2 linked regions of the Bremerella sp. P1 genome follow. The protein of the gene in region 1 interacts with the protein of each later gene in a pairwise test. Links are inferred from orthologs where the notes say so. Each region holds a gene or a part of one and is shown on either strand. Other genes may lie near its edges. The genes, in order: pepT and tpiA.

Region 1 (9,908 bases):
TTCCGTTCGCTCCCGAAGATCACCCATCGGGCCATTCAGGCGTAGGGCTTTCACGGCATCGGCCGCCGTGCGGATGTCTCGCCGGTCGATCAGGGAAAGCAAAAAGTCTTGCGACTTGGTCGTTCGCAAAAGACCAATGCAAAGCAGTAAGCTTTCGCGAACATTCAATTCCGACCGGCGTCCCCACGCACTTCGAAGAATGTCGAACGTGCCTGGCAGGCGGGCTTCACCCAGCGCCAAGGCCGTTTGCACACATTGATCGGGGTCAGGTGAAGTGAGGAACTGTTGAACGAACGCGAGGCCTTCTTCGCGATCGGCTTTGAGCATCGCGGAACAACATTCGCCGTGAACCTCGGCCTGGGTGTCTCCCGTTAGCAGCTTCAAGCGGAGCAGGGGAGCCCCTTCGATCTGGCCGAGTGCTCCCAGGGCCTGAGCCGCACCGAGTCGTGCTTCCGGCCATTGGTCGCTCAATAGAACCGCGCACCGGTTCAACACTTCTATCGCTGGCGCAAAGTGAACCAGGCCGATCGCGCAAACGCCGCGGATTTCGGCGGCCGAGTCGATCTCGCCTTGCCAGTGCGGTTCGATCTGGCAATAGTGGATGCCGTCGCGGAAGACTTCCATGTCGGCGTATTCGACCTGAACGAGCGCCTTCACGAGGGCCGTCTTGCCGAGGCAGCCGGGGTCTTTCTTCAGCGGGTTTCGCTTGAGCCGCCAATACGCTTTGACCAGGTCGGCGGTCAGCGAAGCGTCTTCCGCCTCGGCGATCATGTTGGCAGCTCGCTGCACGGTACGATTCGAGGCGTGCGACAACGCGGCCTGAAGCGACTTCCTGGCTTCGTCCGACTTGAGACTTTCTTCGCTTCGGGCCAGGCTGCGTAGTTGATCTGCGATGGGGTCGTCGGTCATGTCAGCGTTGGCCGTATAGTTCCTGGAATCGACGTTCGTCTTCGTCGGCGTCGTTGTTGCGATTGTTAAGTCGGTAGGCTTGCGCACGGAACTTATAGGCGTAGGCAAGTGCCGTATCGAAGAAGTCCTTGGCGTCAGAATCACCACCGGGGTCTTCCTTCTTCAGAAGACGAATCGCGATGGTGAAATCGTCGATCGCTGCGTCGACCGAATGCTGCTCCAAATAGATTTCGCCCCGAACGGTCAAGGGATGAAACTCATCGGGATGATCACGGATCACTTGATCGAGGCCTGCCAAGGCTTCGTCGGTGCGACCCATCTTACTAAGAATTTGGCAACGCGTGGTTTGATACGGTTCATCATCGGGGGAAGCCTCGAGCGCCTTCTCGTAGTCGGCCAAGGCTTGTGCGAAGATATCCTTTCGGTCGACTCGCTTGGCCCAGGCAAACAGAATATCGCCTCGATGCGTGTAGTTGAACTCGCTCGGGTCGAGATCGATTACGGCCGTCAGATCGGCCACGGCGTTTTCGTATCGTTCGAGATACTCGTAAACGCCTGCCCGACCTTCATACCCATCGATCGACGGCTGGTCGCGGATCAACTGGGTATATAGATCAATCGCCTCCTGGAACTGATCACGAAAGAATAATTGACGTGCTTTCTCAAGCAGTGGTGCCTGGCTTTGGGGATTGGCCTGCTGGGCGGCTTCCATGGCCGATTGGCGAATGGAGGGATCGTCCGAAAGTTCTCCGAGCCGGAGGATCGCTTCGGCGTCGGATGGATTGAGCTTCAACGCCTGCATGTAATGATGCGAGGCCTCGGCTCGATGGGTTTCTGCTTCGTCGAGCAGACCCTTGTACTCGCACAGAGACATCGACCCTCGAACCCGATCGCCCAGTTGACGATACTTTTCGGCAATCTGCTGGTCGGTGAGCGTCTTGCCGAGGATCTTGTCGGCAGGAAGTTTGCCTTTTCCCTCGAAGGTTAACGGTACCCCAATCGCTGCGGACAATCGTTGGCCGACGGTCGCTAGGACTACCGCCGCATCGAATGCCGATTGCTCGCGGCTGCGACAATGAAAAAGCGTGATCGGCCTTCTTCCAACGTCCGCTACCAGGAGTGCATGGTGATCTTTACCGTCGCCGCCATCTCCTTCGATCCGAATGATCAGCTTGTTGATCTTGGAGAAGGGGGCCGAGCCTCCTTTCCAGGTCAGTTGCTGGTTCTCCCAATCCATACGCCACCAGCGGCTGCCGGAACCAGCGACAAACATCAAGTACAACAGAACCAGGATCACCGCGATCACGATGCCGGCATAGATGGCGTAGCGCAGCAAGATGTTCCAGTCGTCGGCATTGATACTGCCAAGGACGCCGATGCCCACGAGCACCAGCGAAGGGACTAGCAATGCCACCGTGCAGCCCAACGGCAACACGGTGAAGACATCCCAGAGCGAAAGCCCGGTGTACTCCACGTACACGCGTTTGCCGAGCTGCCAATCCTTGACCGACTCTTGGACCTCCATGTAGTCGACTTCCGGCACATCGAGCATGATATGTTCGTACTTCATGCGAAGCGTTCCTTCGGCAATGAAGAGGACCCGTGAGCATCGTAACGCAGTTCTAAGACTTCCGGTCAGCTTACCTTGCCCGGCGGGGTGTTGCTACGATTTCTTATTACGCTGCACATGCTGGGGGTTGAGAATCGTTGTTTGGGAGTCCATTGCCTCTTCGATCAATTTGGCAGCCATCTCCAGGCCATCGTAGCTGGCTAGATTCTCGGCGAACTCATCTGCTTTCTGCTGGAACGAGTCTTCTTGCAGCATGCGGTCCAGCTCCGTTCGCAGTCGCTGCGTGGTGACCTTTCGGACAGGAATCACGCGTCCATTGCCCAGGTACTCGGCTCGTTTAGCCACCCCAGGCTGATCGTTGGTGACCGGTAGACAAAGCATCGGCACGCCGTGCGAGAGGCACTCGAGGGCCGTGTTCATGCCGGCGTGCGTGATCACCAGCTTGGCCTTTTCCAAAAGGCGAAGCTGCGGGGCTTTCTCGACCAGCAGAACGTTTTCTGGGATGGGACCTGCGACGTCGACCTGGCCGCCCCCTTTGCTCAGAACAACCTGCATGGGCAGGTCTCGCACCGCATCGATGATGTTACGAAAGACATGGCTCACGGCGTTTTGTAGAGTCCCCATCGAGGCATAGATGAGCGGTCGACCGTCGAGCCAGTCCCAGGGAAATTCGATCGATGTGTCGTCACGCGCGGAGCGATGCCAGGGGCCGGTGTAGTGCAGTCGCTCCGGGTATTTCGTACGCGGGTATTCAAAGAAGGCCGGCTGCTGGGCAAGGTGTATCAGGGCCTGATCGTTATCACGAATCAGCTTTAGCGGATCGACACCGACCTGCTTCTCGGCGGCAAACAGGCGATAGGCCCACAGCACCAGGTGTTTGGCAATTTCGTTGCGTGCTCGCCCGTAGAAGTCGGTTCGATAGTCCCATGGCAGCGGTGGCGGAGGCATGTACGGATCCCAGTAGACGGCCAGTGCGTTGCACGCGACCGCGTAGGGAATTGAAGCCGCTTCCGCCTGGATCGCGGCCGCCGGAGCGACCTGATCGATGACCAGGCCGTCGAAAGGAATGATGTTGAAGGCCTCATCGATGTACTTCCGGACGAGCTTGGCTTGAATGCCGAAGATCTTGCCGGTCATCATCATCCCTTGAATTCCCGACGTCTTGCCGAGTTCGCGGAAGGATTGTTCCAGACGTTCATTTAACGGGTCGTCGGGACCGAAAGCATAGAATGGAAGGCCGCTGCGCTGAACGATGCTTTCGGCCATCTGACAGCCCAGGAAGGTCACCTCATGGCCGCGACGCTGAAGTTCGCAGCCGAGCGTCGTCATCGGATTCAGATGGCCAGGAACCTCAGGGCAGTGCAGACCGATCTTCATGGCTCGACTTATCCCCGAACTTTCGACATCAGCTCGGCAATGTTCCGAGGGTTCTGTCCCAGGTCGCCTTTGCCCACGCGAGACTGGCTGGTGGCCGTGATCTGAACGCCATCGTCTACGTCATTCAGATAAACGCGAATGTCGTCGGTGAACTTGAAGAGCGGCGTCGTACGGGTAGCGTGGATGATCGTGCGTTTGCCTTCGGTGGTGATGCTTTCGATGCTCCAGTTCTTCAGCTGCATGATTGCGTCGGTAACGCGAGTGGTCGCAGCGGTTCGGTCTTCCGAGACGGTCAGTGGTTGCAGCAGGGGGTTGGGATGACTGCGCGTGGTTTCCGCATGGTTGGTAGATAGATCGCGCGACCAGTCGTCGACGTAGATGGAGAGAACCACGATCGGCCCGACGATAAGTACCGCCAAAATGCCAAGAGCCACATAGAGCCAGATCATTCGTCGCGCTTTCTTCGGAGTTGGCGAAGCGTCCGCTTTCTTCTTCTTTTTCTTGTTCAAGCGTTACTCCCCGGAGTCTGATTCCCAGGGATTTTCCCAGTCGCCCCAACCTTCTAAGTAGGTCTGATAGATGGGCGTTTCGCTTGCGCGTTCTTCCAGCCATGTCTTGGTTTGTTGAATCAGTTCCTGCTCGCGATCGAGCGTCACCTTGCCGAGCATCACGCAGCAGCGAAGAAAGACGAAGTACGTGTCCAGTACGTCGCAGCGACAGTACTCGTTGATCTCGTCGAGCTTCCCTTCATGATACAAGTCTTGCACCATGTGCCCTTCGATTTCCATCTTGCCTGGCTTGCCCAACAGGTTGGCGGCCAGGTTCAATCCGCCGGTGAAACGGCTGGCCCCATAGTTGGTCAGCACGTCGTACAGATCGAAGTGGGAATCGTTGTTGTAGCGATACCGTGATTGCTCGAAGTTCTTGGCGTTCAGGTTGAACCAATCCGGCACGCTTAGTCCAAACCGAAAAGCGGCCAGTTCCATCAACGGGATATCGAATGCCCTTCCGTTGAACGTGACGAAGGTTGGCCGGCGGTACGCTTTCCAACCACGCCAGAAGTGATCGGTAATGACCGGCGGGCGAAACTTGGGGGCATCGAGTACCACCTGGTCGATCAGGTTGAGTTCGATGTCGAGCTTGGCGATCGCGACCGAAACAGGCATCTGGTAGGTATAGGGAATGAAGTCACTTCCCTTTTCTTCCAGCAGCTCGGCACGAAAGCGATTGACGGCTTCCTCAGGCGAGAGCCCCTCGCCGGGATATTTCAGCCGGGAAACGAGGTTGCCGTCGGCGACCGATTCCACATCGAACACCAGATATCGAACCGCCGCTTCCGCCATTGGGTAACCTTTCCACAGAGAACTCGCTGAAATTCCTTTCCGACAACATCAACCTATCACAACGCCTTGGGAATAACGACGGAGGGTGTCGAATTCCGCGCCGTTTCACTAAGCTGGAAGGAACCGACCCAGCTTCCTCAAAGGAACCTCCATGAGCCGCGAACGTTTACTCCAGCGATTTCTTAAATACACCCAGATCGATACGACTGCCGGCCACCCTGGCGGTAAGTACCCCAGCAGCGACGGGCAGTTGGTGCTGGGTAAAGTGCTGACCGACGAGCTTCTCAACATGGGGGTCGTCGACGCGACTCAGGACGAGCACGGGCTAGTCTACGGAACGGTTCAAGGAAAAGTGATGGGATGCCCGGTGGTGGCACTCAACTCGCATGTCGACACCTCGCCGGAAACAACCGGGGCTAACGTCAAACCGCAAGTCATTGAAGACTACGCCGGCGGAGACATTCCCTTGCCCGGCGATCCGTCGAAGGTAATCACGATTCGTGAGAACCCCGAGCTGAACGACCTGCACGGCTGCACGCTGATCACTTCAGATGGCACAACGCTGCTCGGAGGAGACGACAAGGCAGGCATCGCGGTCATCATGGAGGTCGCCCACCGGGTCTTGGAAGGGAAAGGGCCTGACATCGGTACCCTCAAGATCTTGTTTACCTGCGACGAGGAAATCGGGCATGGGGTCGATCACGTCGACTTGAAGAAGCTGGGCGCCGATGTGTGCTACACATTGGATGGACCTGGGGCGAATGAGTTAAACGAAGAGACGTTCTCGGCCGATCTGGCCACGGTGACCGTGAAGGGGGTGAACATTCATCCTTCGATCGCAAAAGGACGTATGGTCAACGCGGTACGTGTCGCGTCAGCACTGGTCGCGAAGCTGCCCACCGATCGGCTTTCGCCGGAAACGACCGACCAACGCGAAGGGTTCATCCATCCCTACATCGTCGAGGGAGGCGTCGCGGAAACGACCGTTCAGTGTCTTCTCCGCAGCTTCGAGACCGACGAACTGGACGCGCAGGCGCAGTTAATTCGTGACGTGGCCAAGCAGGTGGAAGGCGAGTTTCCCGGCTGCGAGATCGACGTGACCATCACGAAGCAATATCGCAACTTGCGAGACGGCTTGGAAAAGGAACCGCGGGCCGTACCGATCGCCGAGAAGGCCCATCGTGCCCTGGAGCGACCCTGCAACAAACGCGTCATTCGTGGCGGCACCGATGGTTCGCAGCTGACCGCGATGGGATTACCGACACCTAATCTATCGACCGGTCAGCACAATCCTCACTCGCCACTAGAGTGGGCTTGTTTGGACGAGATGGAGCAGGCAGTCGAGCTGGTTCTGAAAATGTTAGAGCTGTGGGCGAGCGAGCCGAAAGCCGACGCCAGTTAACTGGATCGTTTACCTAAGTCTTCCAGGCTACACGATGCTAGCTGCTAGCCTGGCATCTTTGCATTGTTCTGCCAGCGGCATCGTCGGTTTTGAGGCAAAACAGGTAAACTTGTGACCACATTTGGTCCGAATTATTCCAACGTGAGCCCCGGCCAACTAGCCCTACCTAGCGTACCTTGGTCTTCCCCCTGAGTGTCAGGCCGCGGCAGAAGGATAATTCTGTGCTGAAAGTCTCGATCGTCATTCCGAGCGTCGACAACGCTCACCGACTGGAAACGACCCTGATCTCGCTGCTGGAGAATCGTCCCAGCGATTGCGAGATTGTCGTGCCTCATTCTGGTTACTACGACGACCCCTATGATATTGCTGATGAAGTCCGCCTGATTGAAGTTCCTGCAGCTCGTAACGAAGTCGAACTGCTGGCGGTGGCCTGGTCGATGTGCAAGGCTCCTATCGTCCACACGCTGGCCGCTGGAGCGACCGTGGAAGAAGATTGGCTGGAACACGCGTTGGCCTGCTTCCAGCGCTGTGAAGTGATGGCAGTTGCCCCACAGACGCACTACTCCGACTCGAGCGAGCCAGTGCATGGAGTACTGGCCGATGATTTCGGTCTGCGTGCCGCTGCCTCGGCAACAACGATGCAAGCGCCCATGCTGCAGGCCGGCTTCTACCGTTATTCACTGCTAGCAGCGGTGGGCGGTTTCTGTACGCGGATGGAACAAGTGGCCGACCTGGACATCGGGCTTTGGGTTGCCGAAGCGGGTGGCGCATGCGAAGTGGCAACTGAATCGCACGTCTATTTGAACGAGCCTAACCAACTGGACCGCGTGACTGCCGACCGGATTCGCTTGGCGAAGACGCTTCAACTGCGGCATCAAGAGTGGTTCGCTTCTCGCGGCAAACCAGGGGGCAAGTTGGGCTGGCTCTCGCGTAGTGTGGGAAGTGGTTCGATTTCCACCATGATGTCTGCCCTGACTGCGAAAGCGGATGCGAAAGCCGCTCTGCATCGCCTGCCTGACCTGGACGATGTACGAGCCGTGATCGAAGGCCGTGATCAGACGTTTCGCTTCGATCCGCGACATGATCAGTCTGGCCCGGGATTGCGTCGTCACGCCGCCTAAGCGGTTGGCTATAGACAACTGATAGACACAAAAAAACGCGTCCAGAATTCCTGGACGCGTTTTTGCTTTCTTGTTTTGCCGAGTCGGCAAGTTACACGCTGGCAACTTCCGATTCTTCCACATCGGCTTCATCTTCTTCGCTCTTCACAGCGTAGAAGAGATCTCGCGTTGCGGTCAGCAACTGGCAAGCTTCGGCTTCGCCTGGCTTTTCTTCGATCTTGCGGCACAGCGACTCGAGGATCGCACGACCTTCTGGCCAACGGACGGCCATGATCTTCTGGCAATCTTCCAGCAGCTGGTAGATGCGAGCCCGGGTAACTCCCAGGTTGCGGGCCTGCATACGAACGCTCTGCGGAGCCGATTCAATGCCCAGACGGCCAGCGGCCAGGTCATGAACCGTTTGACCGGCATCGGTCAAAATCTGTTGCAGCATCGGGCGAGTCAGGCGATCCATGACTTCGCTACGGCTCAGCGACGACTCACTGGCCAGACGATCCAATCCCCAAGTTTCGAGGACGGGAACCATCTTAGGTCGCAGAGCGATTGCCAGGTGTGGCTGACCTTGAGCCAGGTCGAGCGTTTCGTGAACGCGATAGAAGACTTCGAGAACGACGCGGACGCGTTTCTCGCCGTGGGTCTTCAGGCGACGAATCTCGGCCAGGCTGTGGCCCATGTAGAATTCGAGCGGCGTGTTCCAGATGACGGTTGGCAGGTCGGTCAGCGTCGGAGCCAGACGGCCAAGCCGTTCGTTGCCCAGGTTGTGACGACGAACCGTTTCTCGCCAGCGAAGCCACAGGACTTCCGAAACGAGGGAAGGATCGAAATTGCCGTCAGCATCCAGCGGGCTCTTGGTCGAGAAACTGTCGTCTGCTGGAGCTTCCTTGGCAGCAGCCTGGGAAGGCTCGAAGCCGGCGTCTTCCTTGGTGGCTCGGTTCAACAGCGTGACCAGCGAGCTGATCTTCTTCTGACCGATACCTGGCGTTGCCGAGAGTTCGTCGAACGGAGTCGCCAGCAGGTCGCCGATTGTGCGGCCGAGGAAGGCCAGTGGCAAACGGCGATCGTTGGGAAGGGCCCAGTAAGCGAGCGGCTTGTCCAAACGATCTGAATACTTCTTATCATCGAGAAGGCGTTGCTTCACCTCATCGAAACTATTGATCAGCTGAAAGTCTTCGGCTGAAGTGATCTTGTTAAAACGCATGTCTAAAGCCTCTTCTAAAGTTCTTTCGACAACTTGGGTCTAGTTGGGTAGGCACCTTAGGGGAAGTGCCGGTGGGTCTGAAATGCAGGAGGTGTTCCGGGGTCTCCTGGTTAACGATATCCCGTGAAATGAAATTGTAACCTCTCACAAAAGAATTTCGCTACCTAAGAAACTTATTATTTCGAGATTTGACAAAAAGACAACATTTTTTGAGTGCGGCAGGCCGTAGGTGGCCATTTAATTACCAGGAAGCATAGCTCACAAGCGTAAAGCACGACAAATCAAAAGGTTACGAGGTAACCGAGGAATTGCAATAAAAGTAGCATTTAAGAATTGAAACACCGATGGCAGGATAGGGTTTCTGTAAAATACCTACATTCAAGTGAAAAATATCTATGGTCACGTTATGACCATCAATTGGTAAGGCGAGACTCCCCTAAATTCACCCTCGATTTATGGCATAGAATTTCGCGCAGTAGCACCGATCTCGAACAATTGAAAAAATCGTTACAATTGGCGACATGACTTCTCAGCATGATTTTCGTGTTCTCGTAATCGGTGCCGGACCGTCCGGTTTGGTTGCGCTAAAAAACCTCCGCCAGCTCGGAATCGACGCCGTTGCGGTTGACCGCAATCCAAATATCGGAGGCAATTGGGACATTAAATCGCCCCATAGCAGCGTCTACGAATCGACCCATTTGATCTCTTCGAAGGGGATGACGCAGTTCGTCGACTGCCCAATGCCGGAGGAATATCCGGAGTATCCCAGCCACCGGGAAGTGCTGGCATACCTACACTTTTACGCAGAACGCTTTGAGTTGGATCGTTTTGTTCGGAAAAGTACATCGGTTCTTAACATTAAAAAACGAGATACCAACTGGCAGATCGAACTGCAGAAAGAAGGTTTTCCCGAGAAGTTAACCGAAACGTTCGATGCGGTGGTCATCGCCAACGGCCACCATGCCGAGCCAATGATGCCGACCGTAAC
Region 2 (9,827 bases), 2.4 Mb from region 1 along the record:
ACGGTCGTTCAGTATGAAATGCGAGCGATTCGCAGTTTCGATGAGTTTGCCCAGCAGTGCGACTTCTTCCTCGACGTCGCCTCCGACTACAAGTCAGACTTCATCATGTTTCCGGAGTTGTTCACCACGCAGCTCTTGTCGTGCGTGGAACCGACCCGGCCAGGGCTGGCAGCCCGTCGACTGGCGGAGTTCACGACCGACTACCTCGAGTACTTCTCGGAGCGGGCGATCAAGTTCAACGTGAACGTGATCGGCGGTAGTCACTTCGTGTTGGAGAACGACACGCTGTACAACATTGCCTACCTGTTTGGTCGCGATGGCTCGATTGGTAAGCAGTACAAGATTCATATCACCCCCAGCGAGCGGAAGTGGTGGGGGATCGAGCCTGGGCATAAGGTCGAAGTCTTCGACACCGACTGCGGCAAGGTCGCTATTCAAATCTGTTACGACATCGAGTTCCCCGAGCTGACGCGAATCGCAGCCAACAAAGGGGCCGAGATGATCTTCGTGCCGTACAACACCGACACGCGTCACGGCTACCTCCGCGTGAAGACGTGTGCCCAGGCACGCTGCGTCGAGAACCAGGTTTACGTGGCAATCTCAGGCTGTACCGGTAACCTGCCGTTTGTCGAGAACGCCGATATCCACTACGCCCAGTCAGGCGTCTTTACCCCATGCGACGCCGAGTTTGCCCGTGATGGTATCGCCGCCGAGTGCAACCCGAACGTCGAAACGATCGTGATTCACGACGTCGACCTGGAACTGCTTCGGCGGCACCGGTTAGAAGGTTCGGTCCAGAACTGGAACGACCGCCGCAAGGACTTGTACAAAGTGCAGTACATGGAAGACGGCGAGCAGGGATACGTTTAGTTGCCTGAAGCAGTCGCTTAAGCCTTACTGCTTTGCCGCCGACGAAACGATCATTAGCTTGACCTTGTTGGCATACTCCAAGAGTTCCGGAGTCTCTGAGACAAGACTGACCGACCGAGGCACATCAGGAGTATTGAATGCCATCGCCATCGCTTCCGGCAAGTTCATGAATCGTCGGACGTTCATGAAATAGGGGCCTTCCCGATGATCGAGGGGGGGATTCCTTAAATGCAGGTTACCGATGGCGGGCTCGAAGATTGCCGCATAGATCGCCAGTGCTGCGAGGTTTCCTTCTGCTTTGACGGTGACGTTGTCGAGCGTTGTAGACTCAACGATTGCCTGGGCTGCACGGCGAATGTCCCAGACTCGCATCGCATCGATCGATTGTCCCAGCAATAAATAGCGACGACGCGTTTGAATCTCCGGCTTCGTTTCCTGCGTCCATTGGGTTGGGCCGATGCCGCGCGGGGCGAGAACATAGAAGTGCTGGCCGGGACCAGGATCCTCTAGCGGAGACTTGCCGTCTCCTTCCAGATAGTTCATGAACTCCTGCCACTTGGCATCGTCGGCAACGATCAGTCGCCCGGATAAAGCCTTGCCGGGTTTGGGGGATACAAATTCCAAGAGTGGAAGTGTCACGTCCGGCTCGGTGGAAAGCTCGTGCTGAATGACGGTCCAGCCATCTTTCTGCAACTCCTTTTGCGTCGAAATCTCGGCGGCTTGAGACTCTTGCGGCCAACCAGCGAAGGACTTGGTTGCCAGAAGTTTCTTCCACTCGCCGAACATTTCGTTCCACTCGCCAGGCGACTCGGGTACCTTGGCGGGCTCAGCAGCAGCGACAAACGTCTCTTCGATCTTTGTGTTGATTTCATCCTCAGGCAGCGTGTCGAAGACCTTCAGCTCTTCGACCTCGAATTTGGGAACCGCAACATCCGTGATTGCTGGCGTATCTCCTTGGAGATGTTTTCGCAGCCAATAGAACGCCGGAATGCGAAGCGGCTGCGTGTCGGCATGACCGCCAGGCAGAATCGTTAGGGCCAGGTTTGGAGCTTTACCGTAAAGCTGGTAGATCTTGCGCGCTGCCAGGTGCGTCCGCTCGACCCCTTCCAGTGGGAAGATCGGGTCGTAGTCGGTGTTGGCGATCATCAATGGGCGGGGGGCAATTAGCGCCGGCAAGAGCGTGTAATCAAAGCCGTACGTGTTGACCCAGTACATGCAGTCGCAGTGCCCTGCGACCACACCGTTGACGACGTGATCTTCCAGGTCGGTGATACCGGCGACGGGGACGGCGACCTTAATGCGGTCATCGATCGCCGCGATGTACCAGCTGTAGGCTCCACCGCCACTACGCCCGGTGACGCCGATTTTCTCGGGATCAACGTCATCACGTGATTGCAGCAGATCGATCGACCGGACGCAGTTCCAGGCTTCGACGCCGGCCGGTGTGTAGCCTCGGTTGGTCCACCATTGGTGAGCGTCGTTGTAGAGACCTTTGTGCTTCCCTTCGATCTCACCGAGCTCCAACGAATCAATCGTCAGGCACACAAAGCCATGTCGGGCAAACCAGGCCCCGTGATGTTGATAGTGGGCCTTATTGCCGTAGCTGATGCCATCCTTCTTCACGCGACCGTGGCCGCAAACGTAAAGCACCGCCGGCAGCTTCCCTTCGACCTTAGCAGGGCGGTACAGGTTACCGGTGACGTACAGTCCTGGGCGCGATTGGAAGTGGATCTTCTCGACAATGATTCCGTCGCGTTCGATCGTGCCGGTGGTGGTCGCTTTCAGGTCGGTCTTTTCGGGCCAAGGCTCGAGCCCGAGCATTTCTTTCAGCTTCTCTCGGTACTCATCCTTCTTGGCTTCCCAGGCTTCCAGCGAGTCAATTTCTTGCAGTGGAGCATTGGTGACGCGTGTGGTTTCCGCTTGGAAATATTGTCGGATCTGCTTGTCGCCGAAAGATGCTTCGTCGGCGGAAACAAGCGGCGTGATCAAGAGACAAACGGCAGCGGCAACAGCGAAGCGCATCGGCAGGATCTCCAGAAAGAAGGTGTCAGGTGGGAGCTTCATCATGCCCCTTTCGAGCGACGGCGTCAAAAGGAATCTGGCAAGCTCCACGAAAAAAGACCAGGACTACCTGGGTAATCCTGGTCTTTTCTGATGTCACGAGTGATGTCAGGCAACTATTCGCCGAGAAGTTCTTTGATCTTCGGGGCAACGGCATCGGCCCACAGCTGGTAACCCTTCTCTTTTGGGTGCAGCAGGTCAGGCATGATTTCCTTGGGTAGCGTGCCGTCTTCGGTCAGGAAGACGTCGTTGATGTTCAGGAACGTAACGTAGTCCTTGTCCTGCATCGACTTCTCGATGATGGCGTTCGCGCCGTCGTTCAGCTTGCGGAGCTGATCTTCGGTCTTGGCGCCACGTGGGAAGATGGCCAGCAGCAGGACCTTCGTTTCCGGGTGCTTCTCGTGCAGCTTCTCAACGATTGCATTGACGCCGGCAGCCGTGTCTTCCGACTTCTCTTTGCGGTGACCGGTGTTGTTGGTACCGATCATGATGACAGCAACCTTCGGCTTATAGCCATCCAGTTCGCCGTGCTCGAAACGCCACAGAACGTGCTCGGTGCGGTCGCCGCCGTAGCCCAGGTTCAGAGGGCTCCACGCGCTGAAGTTATCGTCCCAGATCTTCTTGCCGGAACCTTCCCAGCCGTGAGTGATGGAATCGCCAATGAAGACGACGTCGATCTTCTCCGCGTCTTCGATCGCTTTGAGCTTTTCTTCGTGACGCTTAACCCACCAATCGCCACGCGGGACTGGTTTCAAGGCTTCGATCGGCTCTTTGGTCGCGGTATCCTCCGCAAAGGCCGGCACGGCCAGAACGAGGGAAAGCATCAAACAGGCAAAACAACGCATTGTCTATCTCCTGGGGGGAACTGTTGTGAATCTCAAGGTGAGTCGGCTCGGCGGGATTACGGTTTGCCGAATGGTCTAGTCTCTACGACGCAGCGGCGCAGGTCAATTCCTTGAGCCGTAATTGGCCAGTAAGGGAGCATTTCGGTACTTAATTGGCTAATCGGGCAGCGAAAACGGCTGGGCCGATTGACTAAAAAGGCCTTGTTCCTTACATTGTGGGGTTTCCAGATCAATCAAATTCGACGCCTAGAGTGTCGTTTCCCATTTACCTAAAGATATCTCACTAAAGGAACTGTCGCGTGCCGGTAATTAACGAGCGCCATCAGGAGTTGAAGCGTCGACGTCATCGCAAGAAGGTTTACGCTAAGTTCAAGGCCAAGATTGCTCAGAATCCATCCAATGACGAAAAGCGCAAGATGGCTCATAAGCTCCGCAAGCTGACGCCAGCCGCTGAAGAACTGATCCAACGCTGGGGCCTGGAAGCCTAATTGGCTCGGTCTTACTAGCGAACTCGAAAAAAGCGGAGTCTTATTGCTCCGCTTTTTTTCTGCGCAAACGTAGGTCTACGCAGGTGAATGGATAGGCTGCCATTTGTAGCGCGTCTCAGAGGGACGCCCTAGCTGGCGGATAGATGCTTCTCAATCGCCTGGAAGATCTCTTCCGGCTCGGTCATGCGTCCGGTCCCTTCGACGCGGCAGCTTTGCCAGCCGCTATCGGGGCCAATCATCTGCACGCCGTCTTCGATCAGTTGCTTTGCGTTCCGCTGAACGGCCGGATGAGCCCACATCTCTTTGTTCATTGCCGGGCACATCATGACGTCGCCTGTGAACGCGAGGTAGAGCGTGCTGAGCAGGTCGTCGGCCAGCCCTCCGGCGGCTTTGGCCATGAAGTCAGCCGAAGCAGGCACAATGCACAATAGATCTGCCCGGCGCGCAAGTTCAATGTGCGCGCCTAGCGGCATGGCATCGTCAAAGAGTTCTGTGTGCACTCGCTTCCCCGACAGCGCGGTGAGTGTCGCCGCGCCGACAAAGTGATAGGAAGCGTGGGTCATCACCACGGTGACGTCGACATCCGCTTTGACCAACTGGCTGACCAAAGCGGCCGTCTTGTAGGCGGCAATCCCGCCGGTGACGCCGATGATGACCTTTCGTTGGCTCACAGTTCGTCACTCATCATGGCATCGAACGACTTGATCATCACATCGCCGTCAGCAGCGGTGCGAAGTTCGTTCGTCGTGTCGAGGAAGATCTTGTCCTGCTTGATCTCTTCGAGGACGATTTCCATCTTGTTGTCGGAGTTGATTTCGACCAGCGGACGGCTCCCGGCGTTCAGGGCCACCAGACGCTTCTGGATCAGGGTCGACAGCTTAAAGCGACCACCAACCTTCTTGATGATGAATTCTTCTTTCAGTTCTTCGAGCATCGCTCCTCCTTTTCCTGACGGATAATGTCTGCAAGTTGTGCGGCGGTTTGGTCCGCAGCGCCAAGTTTGTTCACCACGTGGTGGCGATACCACTTGGACGCTTCCATCTCTTTCTTGGCCGTTTCCAGCCGCCGCTGGATGGCTTCTTCTGTTTCGGTGCCTCGGTCGCGGAGGCGGCGTTCTAATTCTTCGGCCGACTCGGGACTAAGGAAAATGGTGACTGCCGCTGGGTACTTCTCGGCAACCTTGGCGGCACCCTCGACGTCGATTTCCAACAGGACCGAAATGCCTTGGTTTAATCGAGCTTCGACTTCGCTACGCAGGGTTCCGTATAGGTGCCCTTTGCGGAAGACCTCGACATACTCCAGGAATTCGTCGCCCTCGATCCGCCGCTGAAAGTCTTCTTTGGGAAGGAAATGGTAGTCGATACCATTCTGCTCCCCGGCTCTCGGCTCGCGAGTCGTTGCGGAAATACTCAGTTCAATGGGTGGTTCACCCAATGCCAACAGCTTGCGCACCACGGTCGATTTGCCAACGCCTGAAGGCCCGGACAAGATGACCAAGTTGCCTGGTGTGCTTGCTGTCATATCACTCGATGTTTTGGATTTGCTCGCGGATCTTCTCGATAGCGGTCTTCATTTCGACCACGCCTCGGGCGATCTCGGCGTCGTTCGCCTTCGAGCCGATCGTGTTGGTCTCGCGAAAAATTTCCTGCGTCAGGAAGTCGAGCTTTCGCCCCGCGGACTCTTCCTGCGTGAGGAACTTTTCAAACTGACCCAGGTGGCTTTTGAGCCGGACGATCTCTTCGGAAATGTTCACGCGATCGGTGAAGATCGCCACTTCGCGAAGGAGTGTCGCCGGGTCGACCGTCACGTCGAACTCCTCGAGGACTTTGTTCACACGCTCGGTCATACGATCACGGTAGCCGTCGACCACCAGCGGTGACTTGGCTTCGATCGTTTCCAGGTGCGAGGCGATCGTCGCCAGGTTCTCGCGAAGATCTTTGGTGGTGTTCTCTCCCTCGGCACGACGCATGGTGTCGAACTTCTCGAGGGCCGCTTTCAGTGTCTTTTCAATTACCGGCCAGGCGTTGAACTGCTCGTCGTCGGTGTCGGTGTTCTCTTGCACCACGCCTGGCAGTTGCAGTACCGAATCGATATGGGGTGTTTCTGATAGCCCCACCTTCTCGCCGAGTTGCCGGATCTGCTGCATGTAGCTTTCCAGCACAGCCGTATCGATGCGGTACTTGTCGGCGGTCACGTCCTGCTTGATTCGCAAGTTGATCGTGATGGTGCCACGGTTGATAAACTTCCGCGTGACCCCTTCGATCTGTGATTCCAACCCACTGAACAATTCGTTGCCACGCACGGCCAGCTTGAAGTAGCGATTGTTCACCGAACGCACTTCGACCGAAACGGAAACGCCTTCCGCGTGCAGGTGGGCATCGCCATATCCGGTCATGCTCAGCAGCATGGTTTCTCTCTTCGCGAATCCGCGATGCTAACGTGAATTGGTCAGGAAGGTAACGAACAAAACTTCCCTGGGCTCTGACCTAGGGAAGTTTCTGAAGATGATCAGGCGAATGCCGCGTCAATTACTCGGCAGGCTTCTCTTCGGTTGACGAGGCATCTCCTTCGGCAGGAGCTGCGGCACCACCATTCGCCGGTGGCTCCAGGTCGGCATCCGACGTGACCTCAGCGGCTCCGCCAGCAGCAGGGGCCGAACCTTCTTCTTCGTCCGATGGAAGCGTCAGTGCGGGACCGCCAGCACCAGGAGTCGTGTCGCCTGGCAGGCCGGTTGCAGCCGGGGCAGCACTACCGCCGGAACCGGTCAGCTTGCTGGCTCCCTGATCTTGCAGGCCCATCGTGGCGAAGATGCACAGCAAGATCCAGAAGACCGCCATGACGACCGTAATCTTGGTGAACGTGTCGCCAGCTTTCGCACCAAAGGCACTCTGGCCACCAGCACCACCCAAGGCGCCAGTCAAACCGCCACCACGACCGCGCTGCACGAGCACGACCAGGATCAGGAAGACCGATGTCAACAAAAGCAGCGGGCCAAAAATGTACTGCAGGAACCCGAAAAGGATGGGACTGGTCATGACTGGTTACTTATGAAAACGTCCGTGTCTGGTTTCAAAAGTGGGATCGGCCACGAGTAGCAGATCCCGACGGGGGAATGGGGTAACGACTAAGCTTGCGCTCCGGCGATGATGCCGAGGAAGCTGTCTGCTTTGAGCGAGGCACCACCGACCAGGGCACCGTCAATGTTCGGTTGCGAAAGCAGTTCAGCGGCGTTGTCCGGCTTCACGCTTCCGCCGTACTGAATGCGAACCGACTCGCTGACGGCTTCGCCGTACTTGGCGGTCATCAGGGCACGAATGCCGGCGTGAACTTCTTCGGCTTGCTCAGGCGTAGCGACCTTGCCGGTACCAATGGCCCAAACAGGTTCGTAAGCGATGACGACCGAATCCATTTGCTCGGCGGTAACGCCAGCCAGGCTACCGTACATTTGCTCGGCGACCACGTCGGCGGTCTTGCCCGATTCACGTTCTTCCAGCAGTTCACCAACGCAGACGATCGGCGTCAGGCCAGCAGCCAGAACAGCATGCACCTTCTTGCAGACGTCGGCATTCGATTCGCCGAAAATGTGACGGCGTTCGCTGTGGCCGAGGATCACGTATTGGCAACCGATGTCCTTGGCCATGGCAGCCGAGATTTCACCGGTGAAAGCCCCGGAGGCTTCGTGGTAGCAGTTCTGAGCACCGACACCCACTTTGCCGCCTGCGGCAGTGGCGACGGCATCGAGATAAACGCTAGGAGCACAAACGGCAACTTCAACTGCGTCGCCAGCCGTGTTGCCTTCAGCAACGCCTTTCACCAAAGCGACCCCGTCGGCCTTGGTGGTGTTCATTTTCCAGTTACCTGCAATGAAAGGACGTCTCACCCGTCGTTCTCCCTTCGGACCGCCTTGGCCGATGAAATAGCAATGACTCAGAACGCTCTAAGTCGTGTTGTCGGTTCACAATGAAACCCAACAATATAGCAGAGTGCTTGCATGGTCGTCGAGGTCACCTACGCCCCAGTTAGCGGAGAAAATCGCGATCCCCAAAGCACGGTTTGCAGGGGCTCGATCCACCGGAAAACAGGCAAAATCGCCGAGGGATTGAGTTCTTTTCCCGCCGCGTGGTGGGCTTAGTTGACCGGTTCGGTCTTCTGGTACGAGCCCAGCACTTCCAGTCGCAGGGTTTTCTTTTCGAGGGCGCTCACCGTCCGGCGGAGTTTCAGCTCGCTGCAGTGCCCCTCCATTTCGACGAAAAAGAGGTACTCCTCAGGGGCGTTTGCCACCGGGAACGACTCGATCCAGGTCAGATTCAGGCGGTTCTTCTTGAAGATGTTCATCGCGTCGGCCAGGGCCCCAGGCTTGTGCTCGGTCTGGAAGAGCAGGGCGGTCTTGTCGTTGCCCGTCTTGGGACCCATCTCGTGTGAGATTACCGCGAAACGGGTGATGTTGTTCGGGTTGTCCTCGATGTTCGAGGCGATCGTTTCCAAGTTGTAATTGATGCCAGCGGCACGACTTGCGATCGCGGCGGCACCTTCTTTCTGGGCAGCCAGCTGAGCGGCAGCCGCCGTGCTGGTCATTTCAATCGGTCGGGCAGCTGGCAAGTGCTTGGCCAGCCAATTACGACACTGCGAAAGAGCCTGGGGCTTGCTGAAGACCTCTTTGATCTCCTCTCGGTTGCATTTGGCCAGCAGTTGGTGATGGATGTGAAGCTTCACCTCGCCGCAGATCTTGGTGGGGTGTTTGGCAAACATCTCGAGCGTGTCGGTCACGCGGCCATCGTTGGAGTTCTCGACCGGAACCAGCCCGAAATCGGCCTGGTTGCGCTGAATCTCCTCGAATACGGTCGCGATCGTGGCGACCGGGCTGTAATCGGCATTGGCCCCGAACTTTTCCACCGCTGCCTGGTGCGAATAGCTGTATTGTGGCCCCAGGTAGGCAATACGAAGCCGCCGCGAAGCACTCCGGCAAAGGCTTAAAACTTCCTGCAGCACGGGCGAGACGGCCTCGCTCGACAGGTTGGTCTTGTTCGCCTTGAGCAGCTGCTGAAGTTCGGTCTCTTCGCTGCTCAGCTGCTGTTCGATCGTCTTACCGGGCTCGGACTGGACCATCTTCTGGCAGGTGTCGACTCGTTTGGCCAGCAGCGTCAAAAGCTGCTGATCCATCTTGGCGATCGTCTTTTGCAGGTCGGTTGAAGAGGTCTTGCGAGGTGTCTTGGCCATCGGGCTGTGCCTGGAATATGAGAATCTTGGCATCTGGCCGCTGAAGGCCTGATGCTGGGGAATCACCAAGGGTGGGTATGTCGTTTGTCAGTCGCCGCTTCCCGGTTGCGAGCTGGGTGCATGAGAAGCGGATAATGCATCATAACTCATCTTTTTCCGCCATAAATCTAGCTCACACGAGACTTTGTGGCAATTCGCTGCCATTTTGGCAGAGAATCCGGGTTCAAATCGGCGTCGCTCGGAGAGGGTAAAAAATAGCGTTGATGTAAGTCATTGTATTGCAATTGGTTGCGGAAAATCGAGAGCCCTTTTGGACAGTTTTGGCATACCTCTTGCATTTACGTTG

What was found.
Region 2: the proteins of pepT (region 1) and tpiA interact in binary tests that used the Escherichia coli proteins (3 or more experiments, as listed by UniProt). The link is inferred for Bremerella sp. P1 from one-to-one orthologs.

Annotation. Positions count from the first base shown.
Region 1 is NZ_CP118164.1:2,461,159-2,471,066, reverse strand. Bases 4,493-7,475 are described here. They hold pepT (peptidase T), read left to right. Parts: upstream 4,493-5,350; coding sequence 5,351-6,601; downstream 6,602-7,475. Other genes in these bases: PSR63_RS10140 (hypothetical protein), read left to right, coding at 6,823-7,475; PSR63_RS10150 (3'-5' exonuclease), read right to left, coding at 4,493-5,199. In the rest of the region: PSR63_RS10170 (HEAT repeat domain-containing protein), read right to left, coding at 1-909; PSR63_RS10165 (tetratricopeptide repeat protein), read right to left, coding at 911-2,479; PSR63_RS10160 (glycosyltransferase), read right to left, coding at 2,573-3,856; PSR63_RS10155 (DUF1499 domain-containing protein), read right to left, coding at 3,865-4,365; more of PSR63_RS10150, read right to left, coding at 4,369-4,492; more of PSR63_RS10140, read left to right, coding at 7,476-7,722; PSR63_RS10135 (hypothetical protein), read right to left, coding at 7,814-8,920; PSR63_RS10130 (flavin-containing monooxygenase), read left to right, coding at 9,442-9,908. UniProt on the Escherichia coli protein: Cleaves the N-terminal amino acid of tripeptides.
Region 2 is NZ_CP118164.1:4,855,645-4,865,471, forward strand. Bases 6,267-9,168 are described here. They hold tpiA (triose-phosphate isomerase), read right to left. Parts: upstream 8,145-9,168; coding sequence 7,389-8,144; downstream 6,267-7,388. Other genes in these bases: PSR63_RS20465 (YicC/YloC family endoribonuclease), read right to left, coding at 6,267-6,671; secG (preprotein translocase subunit SecG), read right to left, coding at 6,793-7,299; pheA (prephenate dehydratase), read right to left, coding at 8,393-9,168. Outside these bases: PSR63_RS20430 (bifunctional GNAT family N-acetyltransferase/carbon-nitrogen hydrolase family protein), read left to right, coding at 1-870; PSR63_RS20435 (alpha/beta hydrolase), read right to left, coding at 895-2,937; PSR63_RS20440 (platelet-activating factor acetylhydrolase IB subunit), read right to left, coding at 3,048-3,776; PSR63_RS20445 (DUF6800 family protein), read left to right, coding at 4,076-4,264; PSR63_RS20450 (flavoprotein), read right to left, coding at 4,393-4,935; PSR63_RS20455 (DNA-directed RNA polymerase subunit omega), read right to left, coding at 4,932-5,198; gmk (guanylate kinase), read right to left, coding at 5,183-5,785; more of PSR63_RS20465, read right to left, coding at 5,787-6,266; more of pheA, read right to left, coding at 9,169-9,481. UniProt on the Escherichia coli protein: Involved in the gluconeogenesis. Catalyzes stereospecifically the conversion of dihydroxyacetone phosphate (DHAP) to D-glyceraldehyde-3-phosphate (G3P).